DNA from 4 places in the Cumulibacter soli genome. Region 1 is predicted to be linked to each of the others. Evidence: predicted binding sites of a transcription regulator. Region 1 holds the regulator's gene; each other region holds the start of a gene.
What was found. The regulator LexA, encoded in region 1, represses DNA repair genes until DNA is damaged. The targets are predictions, from matches to a motif close to TCGAACANNTGTTCGA.
Positions count from the first base shown of each region.

Region 2: a site for LexA is predicted at 3,354-3,369, ahead of E1H16_RS03845 (HNH endonuclease signature motif containing protein). Genes of this name have one in related genera too.
Region 3: a site for LexA is predicted at 2,770-2,785, ahead of E1H16_RS04360 (HNH endonuclease signature motif containing protein). Genes of this name have one in related genera too.
Region 4: a site for LexA is predicted at 1,950-1,965, ahead of E1H16_RS05455 (HNH endonuclease signature motif containing protein). Genes of this name have one in related genera too.

Region 1 covers NZ_SMSG01000003.1:267,092-272,985, reverse strand. The annotation lists gene E1H16_RS08070 (vitamin B12-dependent ribonucleotide reductase) at 1-728, opposite strand, end outside; gene nrdR (transcriptional regulator NrdR) at 818-1,303, opposite strand; gene E1H16_RS08060 (hypothetical protein) at 1,523-2,125, opposite strand; gene lexA (transcriptional repressor LexA) at 2,432-3,133, shown strand; gene E1H16_RS08050 (phosphatase PAP2 family protein) at 3,137-3,904, opposite strand; gene hflX (GTPase HflX) at 3,914-5,305, opposite strand; gene dapF (diaminopimelate epimerase) at 5,364-5,894, opposite strand, start outside.
Region 2 covers NZ_SMSG01000002.1:13,807-19,700, forward strand. The annotation lists gene E1H16_RS03835 (glycoside hydrolase family 65 protein) at 1-553, opposite strand, end outside; gene E1H16_RS03840 (HAD family hydrolase) at 554-1,300, opposite strand; gene E1H16_RS03845 (HNH endonuclease signature motif containing protein) at 1,509-3,311, opposite strand; gene pheT (phenylalanine--tRNA ligase subunit beta) at 3,678-5,894, opposite strand, start outside.
Region 3 covers NZ_SMSG01000002.1:114,519-120,412, reverse strand. The annotation lists gene hisD (histidinol dehydrogenase) at 35-1,348, shown strand; gene E1H16_RS04365 (histidinol-phosphate transaminase) at 1,341-2,459, shown strand; gene E1H16_RS04360 (HNH endonuclease signature motif containing protein) at 2,800-4,491, shown strand; gene E1H16_RS04355 (hypothetical protein) at 4,469-4,645, shown strand; gene hisB (imidazoleglycerol-phosphate dehydratase HisB) at 4,831-5,439, shown strand; gene hisH (imidazole glycerol phosphate synthase subunit HisH) at 5,436-5,894, shown strand, end outside.
Region 4 covers NZ_SMSG01000002.1:358,340-364,233, reverse strand. The annotation lists gene E1H16_RS05460 (error-prone DNA polymerase) at 1-67, opposite strand, end outside; gene E1H16_RS05455 (HNH endonuclease signature motif containing protein) at 110-1,909, opposite strand; gene E1H16_RS05450 (DNA polymerase Y family protein) at 2,092-3,684, opposite strand; gene E1H16_RS18355 (hypothetical protein) at 3,681-4,400, opposite strand; gene E1H16_RS05445 (sigma-70 family RNA polymerase sigma factor) at 4,636-5,894, opposite strand, start outside.

The sequences.
Region 1 (5,894 bases):
ACGTCGAGCACGACCATCTTGGCCGCGCGACGGGTCGCGCCGCCGGACTTGATCGTGCCAGCGCTCGCATCGGCACCACGCATGAACGACACCGGTCCGGATGCCTCTCCACCGGAGGACAACAGTTCCTTGCTGGATCGGATCCGCGACAGGTTCAGACCAGCGCCGGAACCCCCCTTGAAGATGAGTCCTTCTTCGCGGTACCAGTTCAAGATCGAGTCCATCGTGTCGTCGACGGACAGGATGAAGCACGCCGACACCTGCTGCGGAGCAGCCGTACCAACGTTGAACCACACCGGCGAGTTGAAGGAAAACACTTGGTGCAACAACATCCAGGTGAGTTCCTCACCGAAGATCTGCGCGTCAGCGGGGCTCGCGAAGTAGCCGTTGAGCTCGCCAGCCTCGCGGTACTTATTGACTACCCGGTCAATAAGCTGACGCAAGCTGTGTTCCCGGCTATCGGTACCGACCGCGCCACGAAAGTACTTCGTGGTGACGATGTTCGTCGCGTTGATGCTCCACGATTCGGGGAACTCCACACCGCGCTGTTCGAAGTTGATCGAGCCGTCGCGCCAGTTGGTCATCACTACGTCACGGCGCTGCCAGACGACCTCATCGTAAGGGTGCACCCCCTCGGTGGTGTAGACCCGCTCGACGCGTAGACCGTCGTGCGGATAACGCGGCTCACTAGGCTCCGTGCTGCGGATGGGCTGGGCGATGTCGGTCATGATGGCCGGTGTCCTCTCTCGCGCTGTGACTGTCAGTGCGCCGTGCTGATGACGTTGATGGGATAGAAGTGGGTCGGATGACGCGTTACTCACGAAGAGATATCTAGGTTTTGTGACGGATCGGGCTCGGTGGCCTCGGCGCGCAGCAACTCAATCTCGCGCTCGAAGTCGGCGACGGATTCAAAAGATCGATAGACGCTGGCGAACCGCAGGTACGCCACCGGATCAAGCTCGCGTAGGGGGCGCAGAATCGCGAGACCCACCTCGTGGCTCGGTATCTCAGCGGCACCGCTCGATCGCACGGTCTCCTCCACTTGCTGCGCAAGTAGGGCCAAGGCGTCTTCGCTCACCGGACGACCCTGGCATGCCCGCCGGACACCTCGTACGACCTTGTCACGGCTGAACGGTTCGCTCACGCCACTACGCTTCGTGACCGCCAATACGGTCTCTTCGACAGTGGTGAATCGCCGACTGCATTCCTGACAGGAACGTCGACGGCGAATGGACTGACCATCGTCGACCTCGCGAGAGTCAACAACTCTCGATTCGGAGCACCTGCAGTATGGGCAGCGCATGTTGTCCTCCGCCGAGTACGAGCGTCTTGTGGATTCCTTGGGCATAACCCACCGTCCGCCTGTGGACAGCCGGTGGATGACCTGTGAGCATCTCGTGCACAACCTGTGGACGAACCACAAGCGTGTAACTACTAGATGTTGTGGTCAAGACTAGGACGGATCACAATGCGCCGCAACCAGAAACGCGGGGGAATTTCGACGGATGCGCGGACGGCGATGTCAGGAGCCAGGAACGACCAACACATCGCCGGCCTGCACGGCGTCATCGATAGCCAGTCCGTTCGCCGCGCGGATCGACTCGGCGACGTCGCCCACGTCACGGCCGTCAGCTACGCGCTCGGCGACCAACTCGATCGTCTCTCCACTGCGGGCGACGACCTGCGTGGATTCGGCAGGGCGCGGCTGCTCGGACAGACCGAGCGTCAACGCCGAGCACCCTGCGACCACGCCGACCAATAGACCGACGACCGTCACTCGCCCGCGCAGGGTCAGACTCAGTCGGCGCGGGCGATTACTGACTCCGCGCACCGGCGCAGCGACTACCGCGCGCCGCTCACTCACCGGATCCACCATGCTCCGAGCGCGCCGATCTGCGCGCCGCGGCGGCTCGGACACGACCGCCGGCACGATCGGATCCAACTGCTCACCGATCAGCCGCCGTACGGGGACCTGCTCGCGAGCACGCTCCTCGAACATGCCCAGGTCCGCGCGCGCATCACGCAACGCGGACGCACCAATAGTCGGTTGCGACGGCTGCTGGCGCCGGCCGCTCGGACCATCTATCTGGGGCCGACCGAACGGCGTAATCGTCAGGGGCTTCACGCGGCGCGTCGAAGTACGCGAGGGCGTTGCAGTCGAAGTAATCATGAGCCAAAGCCTCACTTATGCCACCGACAAGTTTTTGATGCGAATCTCGTCGGGACGTCCACGGGAAGACCAACCGAGGTTGGGCCGAACTGTTGTTCGATCGAACGTCTGTATCATTAGGCCTCGACCTAATGGCGATGTCAAGACATTTCGGCGTGTCTACTCGAACAAATGTTTGAACTGTGATCAAGTAGTTGGCAGAATGTGAATCGAGACGCCGAGTATTACGGCGCGACTACGACCGCTCGACGAGGAGCCCCCATGGCCGACAAGAAGGATGCGACGGAAGAGCCCAGTGACGGCGACGCCACCGTGCACCATCTCCCCTCCCGCCCTGATGAGGCGTCGCTCACCCCACGTCAGCACCACATCATGGAGGTCATTCGTACAGCGATCACTAACCAGGGATACCCGCCCAGCGTCCGGGAGATCGGCGAAGCCGTCGGGCTCGCCTCGCCGTCGTCGGTAGCGCATCAGTTGCGGCAGTTGCAGGCCAAGGGCTTCCTGCGACGTGATGCGAATCGCCCCCGCGCGGTCGATGTACGACCTGCGGAAGAACAGCATCCGGACGCTGAGCATGCATTGCCCGCCGCGACCTACGTTCCGGTCGTCGGACGGATCGCCGCCGGTGGCCCGATCCTCGCCGAGCAAGCCGTCGAGGATATTTTTCCGCTCCCCAAGGAACTCGTGGGCGAAGGCACCTTGTTCCTCCTACGAGTTACGGGAGATTCGATGGTGGATGCCGCGATTTGCGACGGAGACTGGGTAGTCGTGCGCCAACAGCCCGTGGCCGATCAAGGCGAAATCGTCGCTGCGATGATCGACGGAGAAGCCACAGTCAAGACATATCGGCAGCGCGACGGGCACATCTGGTTGATTCCGCATAACCCGGCGTACGAACCGATTGATGGCGACAACGCGACGATCCTCGGTCGAGTCGTATCGGTCCTGCGACGTATTTGACCCTCAGCGCTCGGCGCGCGGGCTGCGCCGCGGCACGCTCATCGCCGCGGTCGCCCGTTCGCCGAGCGGACTCGCCCAGAACCAACGGACGAACCACAGCAGAATAATGCCCGCGCAGGTTCCGCCGATCACATCTGAGACCCAGTGGTAGCCCATGATGAGCACCGCGATGGCGCACACGATGGGCGCAACGACCGCGTAGATAGCGATGACGCGCCGCACGGTATCGTTCGCGATGTATTCCATGGCGATCCATGCGCCCACCCCCACCAATACGGTCGCATTCACTTGGTGACCTGATGGGAATGCGCCACCCGGCGCCGGCGAGGCGTGCAGGTAGTCGCCGCCCGGATCTGTCGGAAAGCTGCGATCAAGCCAGGCTTTAATCGGATACACCGTGAGGTACATGAGCGCCGATGCGCTGAGCACTTGCACGAACGGCGCGTAGGTGCGGCGCTGCGCGAAGATCACGCCGCACATCACCAGGATCAGTACGAGGTTCGGTCCCCGCCCACCGGTCTGGCTCAGTACCCACCCGAATGCGTTCAGGAACCCGTGATCTTGCATGCCCCACGACAGCAGCCAGTCGCTACTCGTCGCGTCAAACTGACGCAGTAATCCGTCGAAACGCACATCGAGTAGGACGAGTAGCAAGATGGCTGCCGCGACGAGGGCGTGCCAGGCCCGCGGGCGATACGCTGCGCGTGGGCTCGGCCACGCACCGTCCGTATTTCCGCACGGCGGCGCCGGGCGGACTGTTGGTGCACTCACCAGGCCAGACTACGGGGCGCTGCGCGCGTAGGCTTCAACGGCCGATGCGACGCCCGGATAGGCCTTCCCGGTAATGGCGGTGCCGTCGGCGAGGTACTCGATCGTGTCGATATCCGCCCGATTGTGCAGCATTGTCACCAAGTCGCCCCGGTCGTACGGCACCAGGACATCGATGGTGACTGCCGGTCGTGGGAGCGCGCTGTCGATGGTGGCGCGCAGTTCCGCGATCCCATCGCCGGTACGCGCGGATACCGCGACGGCTCCCGGTAGGTTGCTCAACAACACGTCTAGGTCGTTCGGGTCGGCGGCATCAGCCTTGTTGACGACCAGCAACTCCGGAACGTCACCGGCATCAATGTCGGCGAATACCTCACGCACTGCGCTGATTTGCCCCATGGGATCCGGGTGCGCGCCGTCAACGACATGCAGTACGAGGTCGGCATCCTCGACTTCTTCCAGCGTTGAGCGGAACGCTTCGACCAATTGATGCGGTAGCGCGCGGACGAACCCGACGGTGTCGGAGATGGTGTACGCGCGCCCATCAGCGGTTTCGGCACGACGTACCGTCGGATCAAGTGTCGCGAACAATGCATCTTCGACCAACACGCCGGCGCCGGTCAATCGATTAATCAGCGTCGACTTGCCGGCGTTAGTGTATCCAGCGATGACCACGGAGGGCGTTTCGCGCCGTCGACGTGACGAGCGCTTCGTGGTGCGGCCGACCTTCATCGCCGCAATCTCACGACGAAGTTTGGCGATACGCGAATTGATCCGTCGACGATCAAGCTCAATCTTCGTCTCACCTGGGCCGCGCGATCCGATGCCGTCGCCACCGGCGACCCGACCGCCGGCCTGCCGCGACATCGAGTCGCCCCAGCCGCGAAGTCGCGGCAACAGGTACTGCAACTGCGCAAGTTCGACCTGCGCTTTACCTTCGCGGCTCTTAGCGTGCTGCGCGAAGATATCCAGAATGAGTGCCGTGCGGTCAATGACCTTAACCTTGACAACGTCCTCGAGTGCACGCCGTTGCGATGGCTGAAGTTCGCTATCAGCGACCACTGTGTCGGCTCCCGTAGACGCGACGATGGCGGCTAACTCCTTGGCTTTGCCCGAGCCGATGTACGTCGCGGGGTCGGGTTTCGTACGTCGCTGTAGGAGGCCGTCGAGCACCTCGGATCCTGCCGTCTCGGCAAGCGCGGCGAGTTCACGCAACGAATTCTCCGCGTCGCGCTGCGTCCCGAACTGGACCCCAACGAGGACTACGCGTTCCAGTCGGAGTTGTCGGTTCTCGACTTCGGTGACGTCTTGAAGTTCCGTGGACAGCCCCACCACGCGCCGCAGCGCGTGTCGATCGGCGAGGTCGAACTGTCCAGGATCATGGTCTGGTAAAGGAATCGTCATACTCGATCCATCGTCCCACTAATGGGACCGCAACGCACGTGAGTTTTCCGCTGCAGCGCTACACGATGAGTTCGCCGCGCGCGACGATCACAGCCGGCCCGCTGAGCAGGACCCGCTGCGCAGTCACGTCCGTGTACAGACGCCCACCGGGAACGTCGATGACGACGGTCCCCTCCTGGCGATCGGTGCGCGCCAGTGCAGCGACTGCCACCGCGCAGATTCCGGTACCGCAGGATCGCGTCTCACCGACGCCGCGTTCGTGTACGCGCATCCGCACATGAATGTCTACGCCGTCAATCGGCGCAGCGTCCTGGTAAAACTCCTGATTGACGCCCTCTGCGAAGAGGGTGCGGTCATATTCGGGCTCGGCGCACAGATCGAGATCGTCGACCTCAAGCCCAGCCGGAGAAAGATCGATCGCCAGGTGCGGATTTCCCATAGAGACTCCGAGTCCGGTAAGACGTCGGCCCTGCAGAGTTGTCGCGCTGACCCCGAGCACCTCGGGCGGGCCCATGTCGACGGTGATGGACCCATCGGCGTTGAACGCCGCGTACTTGATGCCCGCGCGGGTGGACACATCCAGGCCGGC
Region 2 (5,894 bases), on a different contig from region 1:
CCTGGCGATTCAGGATCTGCGAGGACACCACGATGGGGGCGTCGCCATCGAGCATGGTCAGTTCGATGGACATGATCGCCAGGTGTCGCTGCGTGAACGAGACCATCCGCTTGGAGGTAATTCGCACCCGCTTGCCGGCCGGAGTACGCCAGACGATGTCCCGGCGCAGCACACCTTCGGTGAAACTCAGCGTGCGCTCGTACTGCTCCAGGTCGGCCGTCGCCAGCAACAGCGGCTCGTCGTCGACGTATAGCTTCATCACCTTCGCATCGGGGACGTTCACGATCGTCTGACCGGTGCGCGCGAATCCGAAAGCTTCTTCCGCGTGCCGGATCGCCCAGGTTTCGTGGAATCCGTTGACGAAGGTCCCGTGTACCGATGCCTCACGGCCTTCTTCGGGGTTTCCCCGCATGCCGAGGTAGCCGTTGCCGACGGCGAACAGCGATTCGGTCGTTCCGAGGTCCGCGCCGTCGTATGCCGTCTCACGCAGCGCCCACGGATCGACCGGGAAACGGCTGCGATTCAGCGGGTCAATGAACTGGTCTGTGTTCAACTAACTGCGCTCCTTGTCGTCGGTGCGCTGTGCGGTATCAATGAGTTGGTCGAGGTCGGTGACCACCATGTCGGCACCGGCGCTGGTGAGGGCATCGGCGCCGGCGCCGCGGTCGACCCCGACAACGAGCCCGAATCGACCAGCGCGCCCTGCGGCCACCCCGGAGGTGGCGTCCTCAACGACCACGGACGTCGTCGCACTCGCCTGGGCGAGGCCGGCAGCGTGGAGGTACGTATCGGGGGCTGGCTTACCGGGTAGGCCTTGTTGTGCGGCGACCTTACCGTCGACGACGAACGCGAACCGCTCAAGCAATCCGGCGGCCTTCAGCACGTTTACCGCGTTCCGCGAGGACGAGACGATGCCCAGCACGATGGGCCGATCGCTGAGGTAGTCCAGCAGCGCGACTGACCCCGGATACGCCTGGACGCCGTCCCGCTGGAGGGTGTCCGCGAACATTTCATCTTTGAGGTTGCCCAGCCCGCTGACCGTCTCGCGGGATGATTCGGCGGCCCCGCTGCCTTCGGGCAGCATGATGCCACGCGACAGCAGGAAAGACCGGACACCGTCGTACCGCGGTTTGCCGTCGATATAGCGGAAATAGTCGTCGTCGGTGTACGCCGCCTGCTCGGGACGGGCTCCGAGAAAGGCGGTGAACATGTCCCGCCAGGCGCGCATGTGCACCTCGGCGGTCGGCGTGATTACACCATCGAGATCGAACAGGGCTGCTTGGAAATCGTCCCAATCCACCCGCGTAATGCTACTGCGCCCGTTGAGGGCACCCCAGCGATAACCGCGCCTCACCATCGTGACCACGACCACCCACCAGCGACACCGGGTTCGGTCATCAAGTAGCGCCGTCCTATAGGAGCGTGTCGGGTCCCGCGGAGCGCGGAGCGCATTGCTGGGGCCATGAGGATGGGCAGCGCCGCCGTAGCCACATGAGAGCCGGCGCGCATCACGCCACGCTTCCGATGGGCAGCGAGTCCTTATAACTGTCGAGCAGATCAGCGAGTTCCTGGTGGAATCTGTCGCGCTGTCGCGGGTTCGGGATGTGCTCCGCCAGCAGTCCAATCAGCTCCTCCGCCGGATCCAACCCGTCGCCATCATCGCTATCTCGATCAGCGTCGACGAGCCCCACGGCAGCCTCGCGCGCGTCCCGCGCTCTGCGTGCGACGTCTTCGATTTCGGCGGGATCCGGAATTCGGATCCGCGGGTTGATCACCGGTTTTCGCTCCGGATCAATCCACGGCGGCGGGATCCACCACGGCAACCCGTTGCGCATGTCGATTCGCCACCCGCTGCTATCGAGTTCACGATGGTGGGCGCCACACAACAACGTCAGATTGGATACGTCAGTGGCACCACCGCGCCACCACTCCCGAACATGATGCCGTTGACACCAGTCCGGCGGCACATCGCAACCCGGATGCGAACAGCCACCATCTCGCGCGACGAGTGCGTGAGTCTGCCCCGCACTCGCTATCCGTTTCGATCGGCCGTAGGCCACGACCCCACTAATCTTGCTCGCCCACACGGGGATCAACAGCGCCTCGTCTGCCAGGCGCCGGAACTCGCGCAGGGTAATCCGGTCCCCGCCGGCAACACGACCGACGTACCGAGACCCGTTATCGCGGGGACCTCTGCTGTCGCGGCCAACGCCGTCCGGGTGGTCCTCAGACGCCCAGTCACTGGCGTCGCCTTGCGCGCCCGTCGGGGTGAGGCCCAGAGCATCCATGACCGTGTCGACATCGACCACCAGATGGACAGTCGCCGCCGTGCCGCCACTCGCGGGCACACCGTTGCCGTCGAGCAACAGCCCGAGTGCGTCGAACAACCCGTCGTGACGACGCTGGTCGGCCGTACGGTCATCCTTCGTGCCACTTTGGTCGGGCTTCGGCGCGCTGAGCGGCGACAGCACAGCGTCCAATCGCGCCTTCGTTTCCGCGGTCAGGAACCCGCTGAGCTGGTACAGGCCGTCGTACCGTTGCCTACTAATTCGCAGCGTTCGGCGCGCCTGCGTCAGCCTCGGCTCGGGTCCGCGACCGTCGGGCAACAAGGTCGCGTCGATGTCTTCGCCCGCGATTTTCAAATGTGCCGGAGTGAGTGACGCCGTGAATCCCACCATCATCGACTCTGCTTGCTCGCGGAGGCTGGCATCCAACTCAGGAATCGTGTCGATGCGCTTCATCGTCGCCAGCACCACGTCCAACTGCTCGGTCGACACCGCCCCACCCTCCACCGCGCCAGCCAGGACAGGCAAGTCGGGCGGAATCTCGCCCTGAGAGAACCCATTTCGCGGCAACAGTTTCTCGGCGCGGCGCTGTCGCGCGTTCGCTTCCGTAGTGCTGATCCGTAACAACTGCGCCAAGCCTTTGGGGATACTCTTCGAACCCGCGTAGTCCGGAAACGCCGGATCCTCCGACGCAGCCTCGATAACCCGGCTGTCGAATAGCACGCCGCGGGATCGGTGCGCCTCGAATTCCCGCGCCAACCCCACCAAGCACGACGGGTCTAACGCCGCGAAGTCGCCACGATTACCGATCTCAAGCAAGGCGTCCATGCCGAGTTGTAGGTGTTCGAGAGCATCAGCCAGTTCCACCGAGAACGCCTCAGCGACCCGTAATGGGCCGGTCACCCCGGCCGCGGCCGCCGCTCGAGCGTCCGAAGGTACAAATCGCAGCCGATCATCCTCACGCGACCCACGGGGCGTCAAGGGAGTACCGCCCGCGCGTGTATCCGAGCACATAGCTGCGGTCATCGCGGACCTCCCTCAACCGATCGACGTTCGCTCATGCCTTTATCGTACATCTGTTCGATCATATCGTCAATAGGTCGCGAACATGGGTGTGATGTCTCCGGTCTGGTTGCGACCGGGCGATCGGCTGTCGGGGTCCACCACCCGAGCCTTGGGCCGGAAGTGTCACCACCAACACAGCCCGAACCGTCACCGATGAGCCGATACAGAACTGTCACCGATGCCCTAAGAGATGACAGGTGCCGCCACCATGGCTATGGAATACCGCTCCGGACATACGGCGCACGCCGCAGGCGGCGCGCGATACCCAGACTCCAGCGGATGTCGCACGACCGTCCGGCGGCTTCGCCAGCCGGACGTGCGGAGCGACTAGCGCAGAGTGGCCGAATGCTCGGATTGAACGGCGGAGATGATTGCCTCGCGCACTGCAGTGATCTCGTCGTGCTCGAGGGTCCGGTCGTCAGCGCGCAGGCTCAGCGCGAATGCCAGCGAACGCTTTCCGTCGTCAACCTGCTCCCCGGTGTACACGTCGAACAGTCGCACATCCTCCAGCAGATCGCCGCCGGCGGCACGAATCGTCTGCTCCAGACGCGCAACCGGGATCGAGTCGTCGACGACGAGCGCGAGGTCCTGCACGGCCCGCGGGAATGGCGAGACTCGCGGCGCGGTAGCGCGAGTGGAACTGTGCTCGATCAGGGCATCGAGGTCGAGCTCTGCGACGCTGGTCCGCGCCGGCACACCAGCAGCCTCACACACCTGCGGATGCAATTCGCCGGCGTACCCGACTACCTCCTGCGTACCGGCAGTCAGAATCGCGGCGCACCGGCCGGGATGCCACGGAGCTCGCTGAGCTTGGCGCACCTCGATGTCAGTGCCGACGGCGTCTGCCAGTAGCCGAGCGGCCTCGACGGCATCCCGCCAACTGGCGGCGGCCCCCGCACCGAACCACGCATTCGGCTCCGCTCCCGCGACTGCGACCGCCGCGTGCAGCCTCTCGATGGGACGCGCCGCATCCAGGTCGGCAAGTTGCTGTGGGTTCGGATGTATTCCGCGGTCAATCACTGGCGCCGCCGGGCGCGGCTGCTGGGGCTCGAAGAACACGGTGCCCGTTTCGTACGTCGCCACGTGGTCAGCGCCGCGGCTGACATTGCGACGCAGCGCAGCCAATAAGTTCGGCATGAGCGTCGTGCGCAGCGTCTGCTGCTCTGCAGAAATCGGGTTGGCGATGCGGACGCTTCGGCGCCGCTCATCGTCCGGTTCGATCCCAAACGTATCGAGTTCGGCGTCGTCCTGGAACGACATCGACGGCGTCTCGACGTACCCCGCAGCCGCCAATGCGCGACTCGCTCGCCGCTTTGCCCGCTGAGTTTCGGTCAGCCCGCCGCCAGCTTTCGCCTGCGGGAGCCGGGTCGGGATCTTGTCGTAGCCGTCAACGCGAGCCACTTCCTCGGCGACCCGAGTCGGCTCGACAAAGTCTCCGCGCCAGGAAGGCGGCCGAACCGACACTTGCTCGCCGTTGACTGCAACCTCGCAGCCGAGGCTCGTCAGGCATTCGGAGACGCGCTCGACCGAGTAGTCCACGCCGATCAGCGCGCGGATCCGGCGGACGTCGACGGTCAGCGGCGGCGGAAGCGTCGGGCGGCCGGCAGTCACCATCGTGTCGTCGGCCGCGCCGCCGCCGTACTGCACCAGCAGCGAAGCGGCGAGGGCGCTGGCCTTCGCTGGTAGCAGCGGGTCGACGCCACGTTCAAATCGCCGCCCGGCTTCCGAGAGCAGGCCGTGCCGACGGGCCGTGCGGCTGATCGCGCTCGCCTCGAAGTGCGCGGCTTCGAGCATGATGTTGCTCGTTTGCGCGGAAATCTCCGCGTACTCGGCGCCCATCACGCCCGCGATCCCCTGGATTCCGGATTCATCGGTGATCAGTAGATCGTCGGCCGACAACTCACGATCAACGTCATCCAGCGTGGTGACCCGCTCGCCCGCCCGCGCCTTGCGCACGATGATCCGAGTGTCGAGCCGGTCGAGGTCGTAAGCGTGCAGCGGTTGGCCCAGCAGCAGCATCACGTAGTTCGTCACGTCCACGGCGAGCGAGATCGGTCGCATCCCGCTGGCGGTCAGTCGACGGGCCATCCAGTCCGGTGTCGCCGCCGCGGGATTGAACCCGCGGATGATCCGCGTGGTGAATACATCGCATGCCGCATCTTCCAGCGTGACGGGGAAACCGTCGCCGGACGCCGCGGCCGGCACCGCGTCGGCGGGGTCTACGAACGGCGCGTCGATTGCCGCAGCGACCTCGCGGGCGATCCCCCGTAAGGACAATTGGTAGCCGCGATCCGGCGTCGGCTCGGTCACGAGAACGGCATCGTGCAACCCCAGTAATTCGACCGCGTCGGCGCCCACGGGCGCGTCTTCGCTCAGAATGAGGATGCCGGAGTGGTCCTCCCCCATGCCCATCTCTAGGGCGGAACAGATCATTCCGTCAGAAATGCGCCCGTAGGTCTTGCGTGCCGAAATCTTGAAGTCCCCTGGCAGTACGGCGCCCGGCAGCGCCGCGACGACCTTGTCACCGACGGCGAAGTTCGTCGC
Region 3 (5,894 bases), on a different contig from region 1:
CGGCCAGCGTGCTGGCGCGTCGTAATCTGGACGGATGAGCCAGATCCTTCGGACCATCGATCTTCGCGGCCAGCGACTGCGGGCCGCCGAGCTGCGCCGCGCTGTGCCGCGCGCCGAGATCGATGTCGAGCGGGCAACCGCCGCAGTTGAGCCGATCGTTGACGACATTCAGGCGCGTGGGGCCGTTGCCGTCAAGGAAATCACCGCGCGCCTCGATGGCGTGAAACTGGAACAATTGCGCGTCCCACAGCATTACCTCGACGAGGCGCTCGAAACCCTCGACCCCGTCGTACGCGTCGCGCTCAACGAGGCGATCTATCGCGCGCGCACGGTGCACGAGGATCAGCGTCGCAGCGACACGACCACGGTCCTGGGCGACGGTGCGAGCGTGACCGAGAAGTGGATCCCTGTGGATCGCGTCGGTTTGTACGTGCCAGGCGGTCTGGCGGTATACCCGTCCAGCGTGGTGATGAACGTCGTCCCGGCTCAGGTCGCCGGGGTCGGTTCGATCGCCGTCGCATCCCCGCCACAGCGCGAGTTCGGCGGCCGCCCGCACCCCACGATCCTCGCTGCATGCGCGCTGCTGGGCGTTGACGAGGTGTACGCCGTCGGCGGTGCGCAGGCCGTGGCAATGTTCGCTTACGGAACCGAGGAAAGCGAACCGGTCGACATGGTGACCGGCCCGGGCAATATCTACGTCACCGCCGCCAAACGGATGTTGCGCGGGCTGATCGGTATCGATTCCGAAGCCGGCCCCACCGAGATCGCCGTCCTCGCCGATGACACTGCTGACCCTTCACATGTCGCCGCAGATCTGATCAGCCAGGCCGAGCACGATCCGTTGGCTGGTTCGGTACTCGTCACCGACAGTGAGCAGTTCGCCGCCGCCGTAGACGAGCAGCTGCGGGTGCAGATCGCCGCCACCAAACACGTGCAGCGCATCAACGACGCGCTCGGTGGGCACCAGTCCGGCGTGGTACTCGTCGACGACATCGAGATGGGACTGCGGGTGGTCGACGCGTACGCCGCCGAACACCTAGAGGTGCAGACGAAGAACGCCCGCGAGGTCGCGGCGCGCGTGCGGAGTGCCGGCTGCATCTTCGTCGGTGCGTACTCGCCGGTACCGCTCGGGGATTACTGCGCGGGCTCGAACCACGTGCTGCCAACCGGCGGCTGCGCACGTCACTCGTCGGGGCTGTCGGTGCAGTCGTTCCTGAAGGGGGTGCACGTCGTGGACTATGACGAGTCCGCATTGCGAGAGGTTGCCGCACACATCGTTGCGCTCGCTGACGCCGAAGACCTGCCGGCGCACGGCGCCGCGATCCGCGCCCGATTCGCCGATGTCTGAGTCGAACGCCGCGCTCGTTCAGCGGTTGCTGCGCCCGGAATTCCGCGGGCAACAGGCGTACGGCGCCCCCCAACTCGACGTACCTGTACAGCTGAATGTCAACGAGAACTCGTACGACGTACCGCCGGTCGTCGCTGCATCGATCATCGAGTCGATTGAGGCCGAGGTCGCGCACCTCAACCGCTACCCGGACCGCGAGTTTTCTGCGCTGCGGAAGGGCTTGGTTGATTATCTGCAGCGGCAGGACGGCGTGGACCTCGACGTCGACCAGGTGTGGGCGGCGAATGGTTCGAACGAGGTGCTACAGCATTTGCTGATGGCGTTCGGTGGCCCGACTCGCCGCGCCCTCGGCTTCGTGCCGTCGTACTCGATGCATGAACTGATCTCGCGGGCGACCGGCACCGAGTGGATCGCCGCGCGCCGTGATGCGGGTTTCGACCTGTCCGTGCGCGACGCCGTACAGCAAGTCCGCGACGCCGATCCCGACGTGGTCTTCCTATGTTCCCCGAACAACCCGACCGGTACGGCGATGAACGCCGAGGTGATCACCGCGGTGCTGGAGGCCTCGCGCGGGATCGTGATCACCGATGAGGCGTACTTCGAGTTCGCCCGCGAAGGCACGCGTTCGGCGCTGCATCTGCTCGCTGAGCACCCGAGACTGGTCGTCAGCCGCACGATGAGCAAGGCGTTCGCGTTCGCCGGTGCGCGTGTCGGCTACCTCGCGGCCGCGCCCGAGATCATCGACGGGCTACGCATCGTCCGCCTGCCGTATCACCTGTCGTCGCTGACTCAGGCCGCTGCGTGCGCTGCGCTCGCGCACAGCGAGGCGCTGCTGTCGAACGTGCAGGCGTTGAAGGCCCAGCGCGATCGGATCGTCGACGTACTCGCGGCGTGGGGGCTCAGTCCGGTGCCCAGCGACTCCAACTTCGTGCTGTTCGGCGGGTTGGACGACGCCTCGACCGTCTGGCAGGCATTGCTCGATCGCGGCGTGTTGATTCGTGATTTGCATATCGCTGGGCATTTGCGGGTCAATGCCGGCACGCCGGAGGAGACCACCGCATTTCTCGCCGCGCTCGCGGACGTTCTACACCTCGACGCGTCGCTGATCTAATTTTGTTCGTCCCGCGAGGGTTGAGGACTCGTTCGGTGACGGTTGATCCCCGCAGGTCTGGCTTAGTCGGTCGGTAGTCCTTTTCGGTCGCTCGTCGTTACGTGGGCGGTCGTCGACCGATCGGGGCCGGCGGAAGAGACCCGAGTGCGCGGAACTGCCGCGGACGAAGAAGCCGGGGTGCGCAGAGATGCCGCGAGCGCGCGTCTGTGACCGGCGAGGTGTCGTGCACGTCTGTGTGCGACGGGCATTCCCTGGCCTTCGCTGGCGTCTCGAATTCCTGAGTACTCGCGATCGAACCTTGCGCACAGAATCGAACATATGTACTATAGGGTATGTGGAAGTGAAACCGAACCTTGCGGGAGGCGCGATGGTCACCGACATGTGCTCGGTCGCCGTTTCAGGTGCCGCTGGCGCCGCGCCTTCTGGCGATGTCGGTGCGCATGATCTGGATCGGTTGCGGTTTGTACCTGCGGACGCCCGAGCGGCGGCCGCAGCCGGGGTGGCGGGCCCGCTACAGGTTGCCGAGTCGTTCTCGATGGAACTGGCTGATGCCCTCGAACACTTGCAGGTCGGTATGGGTGCGCTCCTCGAGATCGGTGCGCGTGGTGATTTCGCAGCGTTGGATCCGGCGTGTCTGGTGGGGTTGGCGCGCGAGTTTGAGGCACATCGTGCGCGTGGTCTGTTCTTTGATTGCCGCGTGATTGAGTCGGCATCAGAAGACCCATCGTTCGTGACCTACGTCGGTTCGAAAAGTATCCCCAAAGGCCTCGCGCAGTCGTTGCGGATTAGCGTGACGGAGGCGAACACGCGGCAGCGTCGCGCGGAGAGGATTTCGCCGCGAAATGGGTTTTCTCAGGGCGAGATTCCGCCTGATTTGCCGGCGTTGGCTGCCGCGGTCGAGTGCGGGGCGGTGTCGGTCGAGCAGGTGGACGTGGTGGTGGCGGCGATGCGGCGCATCGACACGATCCCGGAACTGGATGCGAGTCTGCGGGAGCAGGCCGAGCAGACTCTCGTCGGGCAGGCCGGTGTGTTGGGCCCAGCGGATCTGAAGGCGGTGGGAGAGCACGTGGATGAGGTGCTGTTGCCGGATGGGCGTGGTCCGGATGTAGCGATCACCGAGGCGCGGCGTGCGCTACGCGTTGGTCGGCAACGCCACGATGGCACGTACGCGATCACGGGTTATGTGAGTCCGCAGACGAAAGCGCGACTAGACGCGGTCCTGTCGCCGCTGGCTGCCCCGCGCCCGGCGCGCGACGGTCGTCGGGATGAGCGTTCGGCGGATCAGCGTCGCCATGACGCGTTGTTCGATGCGCTGGGAATGCTGTTGGCCGGTTCGGGTATGCCCGCCAGCGGCGGGACGGCGGCGACGGTACATCTGACGGTCGACGTGGACAAGGTGATGGATGCCCTGGGCATTACCGCCGCGGATGGTACGCGGGACGATGTCGAGTGCGCTCACGCCCCCGATGAGCACGCTCACGGGATGGCCGGTCACGGTGAGAGTGCTCAGGCTGACGGTGCGCGATACGTCGGGCGTATCGCTGGTGGAGACCGAATTACGTTGCGGGAGTTCCAGCAGCTGGCCGATGAAGCGGTGCTGATACCGGTATGGGCGAGCAAGACAAGCGGGGTCGTGGCCTACGGCCGATCGCGACGCATAGCTAGCGCGGGGCAGACACACGCACTCGTCGCCCGGGATGGTGGCTGTTCGCATCCTGGCTGCGATGTGCCGCCGGACTGGTGTCAACGACATCATGTTCGGGAGTGGTGGCGCGGTGGTGCAACTGACGTATCGAATCTGACGTTGTTGTGTGGCGTCCACCATCGTGAACTCGATAGCAGCGGGTGGCGAATCGATATGCACAACGGGCTGCCCTGGTGGATCCCGCCACCCTTGGATAGACCCGGCGCAGCGTCCGGTCCTGAATACGCGGATCCGAATACCAGACCAGAACGAAATCGAGAACGTGGCTCGTCAAGCCCGCATGGCGCACGACGCCATCGGCGCGGTGGACCCGCCCGATGTGGATGAGGCACTGGACTCAGCCATTGAGTTGGTCGGGCTACTTGCGGCGCATATTTCGGATCCCTATAAGCGGGGCGAATTCCAGCAACACGTCGCTGACCTGCTCGGCGACTACCTTCCCAGTGGGACCAGCGCACCGATGGCGGGGAGTGCGGCGTGACGCGGGTCCACCGACCGAGTCGCACCGGTCGGCGGCTGCCGGTATGCGGTCAACTTCTCGATCAACGGGCGTCCGTTACGCGGCCAGATGCTCCACTGATGGAGATGGGCGGCGGTCGCCTGGGTCGATAGGGGAGAATGGACGGCGGCGGTAGTCAGAGATAGCTACACATCAGGAGCATCAGCATGGGGCGCACAGCGCGCATCGAACGCAAGACGAGCGAAAGCTCAGTGTTGGTCGAGATCGATCTGGACGGCACGGGCACGAGCAATATCAGCACCGGGATCGGTTTCTACGACCACATGCTGACCGCGCTGTCCAAGCACTCGCTGATCGACCTGATTGTGCAGACCACCGGGGACATCGAGATCGATGGTCATCACAGCATTGAGGACACCGCGATCGTGCTCGGCGAAGCACTCGCTCAGGCGCTCGGAAACAAACGCGGAATCCGGCGCTTCGGCACCGCGAGAATCCCGTTGGACGAGGCGCTCGCCGACTGTGTCATCGACGTGTCCGGTCGTCCGTACTGCGTGCACACCGGCGAGCCAGAGGGCCAGCAGTACGTCGCGATCGGCGGAATCGCGCCGCTATATATGGGCTCGATGACGCAGCACGTGCTGGAGACGCTCGCACTGAACGCTCGCATCTGCATCCACATGACTGTCGTGTCCGGCCGCGACCCGCACCACATCGTCGAAGCACAGTTCAAAGCGTTGGCGCGTGCGCTGCGGGAAGCGGTCGAGCCCGATCCGCGCACCGATGCGATCCCCAGCACCAAGGGAGCTCTGTGACCCGCGACGTCGTCATCCTCGACTATGGGTTCGGCAACATCCGCTCTGCTCAGCGTGCACTGGAGCGCGCCGGCGCGAGGGTCGAAGTGACGTCGGATGTGCAACGAGCCGCCGAATGCGACGGTCTCGTCGTACCGGGCGTGGGCGCCTTCGAGGCCTGCATGCGCGGTTTGAATGAGCTGAACGCGCCGCGGATGATCCACGCCCGCATCGCCGCAGAGCGGCCCGTTTTGGGTATCTGCGTCGGGATGCAGGTGATGTTCGCCGAGGGCACCGAACACGGAGTGTCGGTCCACGGGATCGGCGCCATAGGCGGGCAGGTCGAGCGGCTTCGAGCCGATGTGCTGCCGCATATGGGGTGGAACACGCTACGCGCGCCGGATGACTCCCGGCTGTTGCGTGGTGTGGACGCCGATACTCGCTTCTATTTCGTGCACACCTACGCCGCCACGCGT
Region 4 (5,894 bases), on a different contig from region 1:
CCTGCTCGGTCCCGGAGAGGCGTCGCTCTAGCTCCGACCAGGAGACCGGAGGGTTATTCCAGCCCATGCGTCTTCACTTCTCGAGACTTCTCGACTGCTGATCGGCGAGTCATGCGACGGCGCCGGTGCCGGCGGGGATAGCGGAGCCGGTATCGAGGTAGGCCGCGAGGAGGTCGGCGAGCTCTTGGTGGAACCGATTGCGTTGGTGCGGGTTGTTGACGTGTGCGGCTAGGAGCGGAATGAGGTCATCAACGGGATCGAGACCATCCCCATCGCTTGAATCGGCTGAATAGCGGAAAAGTAGGTTCTTGGGCGCCTTGGCGCGGGCCGCTGAGGCCTGACGTGCGACGTTCTCGATCTCGTGCTGGCTAGGTATTCGTATCCTGGGGTTCAGCCGTGGAACCCGATCAGGATCGATGTGTTCTGGTGGTGTCCACCAAGGAAGCCCATCGATGATGTCGACGCGCCATCCGGAGGCCTCGAAGTTTCGATGATGGTGGCCGCAGACCAAAGTGAGATTATTGAGATCGGTTGCTCCGTCGCGCCACCATTCGACGACGTGATGGCGTTGGGACCAATCTGGCGGTGCGTCGCAGGTGGGGTACGAACAGCCATGGTCGCGGGCGATGAGGGCGTGGGTTTGATTCTCGGTCGCGATCCGGCGCGCCCTGCCGTAGGCGACAATGCCGCCGGTGTCGCTCATCCAGGTCGGGATCAGTAAGGCCTCATCGGCGAGGTGGAGGAAGTCGTCGAGCGTGATGCGATCGCCGCCGGCGATTCGGCCCACATATCGTGACCGGTTGCGCTCGCTTACGGCGGCACCATCTCCACCATCCGAATGTGTGGGATTACGTTGGTCGTCGTCGCCGCCGTCATGATCGGCGCTGACGCCCTCTGAGGTGTCGGTGATGTTGAGCGCGTCGAGAATCGCGTCCATATCGACGTTGATGTGCACGGTAGTGGCAGTTCCGCCACTGGCCGGGACGCCAGCGAGATCCAGAAGACGCTGCGCGAGATCACCAAGGGCGTCGTGCCGTCGTTGCGGTGCTGTGCGTACGTCAGGAGTGCCGTCGGCGGCTGGCCTCGGCGCGCTCAGCGGCGACAGGACAGACTCCAACTGTGCTTTTACCGGTGCGGTCAGGTATCCGGTGATGGCATAGGTGCCATCGTGACGTTGAGCGCCGATGGTCAGCGCGCGGCGGGCCTCGGCGATCTTGGGGTCGGGACAGCTCTCATCGGCGTGCAGAGCCCGATCAAGGTCTTCACCGGTCTTGCGCAGACCGATGGGGCTGAGGGTGGCGGCGTCGGCTACGAGGGTTTGCTCGGCTTGTTCGAGAAGCGAGCAGTCGAGGTCGGCGATGGTGCCCATGCGGCGCATCGCGGCCTCGATTTCGTCGAGCTGACCGCTGGTGATCTCGCCGCGGGCGAGCGCAGCGGTCAGTGAGGGTAATGGCGCGGGTTGCTCCTCGTCGTCTTGATCAGCGCGCGGCAGCATCGCATGCGCGCGACGGGCGCGGCTGTATGCCTCGCCGAGGGAGAGTCGCAGATGAGTCGCCAGCCCGCGGGCGATGCTGCTTTCCCCGGTGTGCTTGCGGAAATGATCGAGGTCGTCACCTGCGGCCTGATACACGTAATTGTCGATCTGGATGCTGCGGGCGCGGTGGCTCTCCAGTTCGGCGGCGAACTTCAATAAGCAGGCGGGATCGAGAGCGAGGAGTTCGCCGCGCTCACCGAAGGTGATCAGGTCATCGAGGGCGTCGGCGAAACGACCGAGACTCTCAGATATGCGTGTGGAGAGGTCGGAGGCGACGTGCAGACAGCGCACCCCTTCCGGAGTTACGGCGGCGGCCACTCGTGCGTCGGCGGGGACGAAACGGAGGGTGTCGGTTTCCTCGCGGGTCGTTGTCACTCCGGCCTCCTCTCATGAACGTGTGTGCCGTGTCGTTCTATCGTACAAATGTTCGAACAGAAAGACAATGGCTAGCGAGATGGTTTTCGTTGGGTAGGTCGATTGTGTCCGGGGCGACCGTGCTCGATGTGCAGGCCCGCGTGGCCTGATGGTCGGACGGGACAGCCATATGAATCGGATATTCAGTCATAGATGCCTTCTAGCCACCATCCGGTGGCGGAGTGCACCAATAGGTAGGCCGCAGACACTGTCACCGCTTGGATCCTGCTGAGTTGGAGCCCAGCGGCAAGGTCCCACCAACGCTCATCGCTATGCCACGGTCCGGCCCACGACGTGATCTGTTCAGCCGCGCGGGTGCGGAACCGTACCCAGGCGGGGTGTGCAGTGAGGAATCCGCGATCATCGACGTCCACGACGGTGCCATCGGCGTCCGCGACGATCACCGACTCCGGTGGTGAGGGCAATCGCGAAGGCGCCGGGTCGGGGAGGCGTCCGGGCCAAGGGGCCAGCGGGTCGTGTCGCGGCGCATGTCGTTCGCCCCAAGGGGTGAGCGTGCAGAACTCGCGCGGAGATCGTCCGCCGCTGCGGATTGGGGTGAGGATCGCCGTATGGTCAAGCATGCTCTGCACTCGAGTGAAAGCGTGGTGCACCCGGTCGTTGTCGCGGCGCTGATCGTAAAGCCCTTCGGCGTGCTCGCCAACACGGTCGACTTCGCGTGGTGTCAGAACGATCTGAGTGAGGGCGCCCAGTAAAGCGCCTCCGCTGTTGATGCCTAATCGCACAGAACTGTTCGCCGGCGTCGCGGCCTGTACCTGCCAGCGCACTCGATCCACGACGTCCGCCGCGGCAAACCACCCGGGATGTCGCCATGTGCGGCGCGATGTAGCGCCCTGTTCGTCGACGAGTCGTATGTCCAGGACGGTGCACACCAGATCTCGCCGTGCCAGGCGCGCGACGAATCGGTCAGCATGCTGCCGGCTGGTGAACGCGACCGTCTCGACGTTTTCCAGCGGTGGATCCAGGTCGATGGTGAGGGTGAGATCTGGTGGTGGGGTACGTGCGGCGAGGTGGCGACGTTCTCTTCCGGCGGCGAGTCGGTGCGCGGCGACGCCGGATGCCCCGAACCGCGCCGATATCTGGTTTGCCGGCAGAGCGGCGAAATCACCCAACGTGCGGATGCCGAGCCTGCGCAGTAGGTCGGTCAGTTCGCGGTCATCAAGGACGTCGACAGGCAGCGCGGCCAGGAACGAAGGTGAGCCGCCGACGGGTACGACGAGATCGTCGTGGGCGGCCTGTATCGCAGCGAATGCCCCGTCGGCGATCCCGAACTGAGCGCCGGGAAATCCGATGCTTTCCAGATATTCGCCGAGTGCGTCGATGAGCGGCTCTTCGCCGCCGAAGTAACGCGTGGGACCGCGCGCGCCGGTCACGCACAATCCGGGGCGGACCAATTCGACGCCGGGGGAGATGTGCTCTACCGCGCGAAGCAGTGGTTCGAATGCGTGGGCGTCGTTGTCGGAGCTATGCGTCGTCCAGCGCAGCGAAGGGACGCGGGACTGGGCCTCCCGGCGGCGCATCCCGCGCCGTACGCCGTCTGCGCGGGCGCGCGGTGAACACGCGAGAACGACGCCATCGCTAAACACGGCAAGTGGCTCATCGTCCGCTATATCGGGAAAGGCGGACAGTACTGGCCAATCGGGGTACCACATCGCCAATACCCGAAGCGGCGGCTCATCGTCGATGAAGGATTCGTCGAACAGCGTGAGTTCACTCATCGGACCGCCTGTAGTTGGCTGCCCCGGCGACCGGATTCGGACGAAGGGGTGTAGCGCCGTACACCGCCGTCTGGAGCGGGGAGCCAGAGTCGCTCGGAGGTCGGGGTGCCCTTGCCGCTCACGGTGACGCGCGCATGTCGTGCGTTCAAGTAGCCGCGTCCGTCGCCGGAGGCGCCCTGCCATTGGCTGTCGGTGACGGTGAGCCGTGCCTCGATGCCGCTCCAGGTGTTGGCGTGTACGACCAAGGTGCAACTGCGCTGGCGTAGCCGAGCGGCGAGGCGGCGTACGTCGCTGTCGGCGGCCCGGGTTGGCGGGGTGAGCAGGATGAGGTCGACGGCATCGGCCAGGGTCGCGGTTACCTCCAGCCAGTGACTTCCTGGGTCGGGGACCACCGCGAATCGGTCGAGGTCGACTCCTAACCCGGCCGCTGCCTGTAGTCCGAGATGCGGCATGCCGACGGCGGCGCACCACGACCCGCCTTGGCTGACGCCGGCGGCGAGCGCCAGGCACAACGAGGTGGAGCCCTCGACGAGGTAACTCGCGCCTCGGCGCAGTCCTGGGCCGAGGAGGGGAGTGAGCCCGTCGAGGGTTCGCTGGTAGTGGGCTTCTAGGTCGGATCCGCGGGTGAGTGGCTGGCTTTGCGCTCCGGAGGTCAGCGCGGACGCGCGCGTGATCGGAAGATCGGCGAGCGCAGTTGCGAGAGAGGTACCAGCCACACTTCAATGATCGAACAAATGTTCGAACGAGGCAAGAGGTGATCTAAAAGTGATCGACTGCTCACGTCCTGCGCGGCCGGTGCGCGCTGTACGACGATACCCGCCCTCGGAGACGACGAACGACTCCGAAAGCGAGTATCGAGTGTGACTATGTGTCGGCCTTACGACCTGCTTGATGCGGCTCTAGCGTCGACGAGCGCACTGATTCAGTACCGCTGACTCATTGAGCCGGAGGCTACTGCTCGTCATCGTCGTCGGTGCCAGAGTCGCCCGTGCCACCAGGTTGGTCATTCCCGCCCTGGCCATTTCCTTCATTGTCACCGTTGCCCGGATCCTCGCCGCCACCTTCGTCCGGATTGGAAGTATCTGGAGGCGTGACATCAAACTTGATCTCACCGTCGAAGGAGCCCGAGTCGTCGCTATATGTGCCGTTCACCTCGGCAGTAAAATCATCGATGGTCGCGCCTTCTTGGTCCAGCTTGATTGTGACGGAGAACGTCACCGTCTCACCGGCGGTGAGGGGGGCGCCTCCCTGAAGCAAGTCGAACGGCACCTCCTCGTCGCCGCACGGTACCGGGTCCGCCGGGGCAGCGCCCTGGATCTCGACGAAGCACTCCGCGGTTAGTGGTGTTGGCTCATCGGCGAGAGCATCCGGCTCAGGCGTCGCGGGTGTGATCGTGAAGGTCGGGATCGTGATCGATACGGCGGAATAGTCGACCTCGCCCTGATGGGTGATAACGATGGGCCCTGAGGCATAAGTCGGGGTCTCAGGATCGGTCGTATTGTCCAGCGTCAAGGTGACGTCATCCGGCGTAATCGTCGGTGCCGCTGGCAGCGGTGGCTCTGGCTCATCCGTCGGGTCGGTGGGCTGCGAAGGGGTGGTGGGCTCCTCGGGCTCGGTGGGTTCCTCGGTCTCCGGTGGGGTCGTCGGCTCTCCGGTGGCGGGCGGAGGTTCTTCGGTCGCTCCCGGATTCTCCGTCGCAGTGCCTTCATCGGCAGGCGCAGGTGACTCGTCGGACGAGCCGGACTCCTCGGCGTCCTCTTCCTTCGGTAGCGCGCCGATGCTGGGCAGCGCACCGAGGAAATCGTCGTCCACCGCAGGGATTGACGGCAGGTCTAACCCGCCGGATTCGCGATTAGTGCCCGGCGCGGACGGCGACTTCGTGCTCGAGGGCGCACTGGAGGAGTTGTCGCCCGTCGTGGGGTCCGCCGAATCAGAGCTGGTCGAGGGGGCTAGGCCGACGTCATCCGCGCTCGGCTCTGGATCACCGAAGTTCGCGCTCACGATCACGATGGTCGCAATCGCCGCGACCGCGGCTGTACCGGCGACGGCGCCCCATAGGCCACGGGCGCTGTGCGCGGCCGCGCCTGCGGCTGCCGCTGATGAGGAACTGCTCTCCACGAATACTCCTGCTGCGGTTGTGGCGGCGGTTGAGGATACTGCGGTAGCGCCGATTCCGGCGCCGGCGGTAGCGCCGACACCAGTGGTGGCGC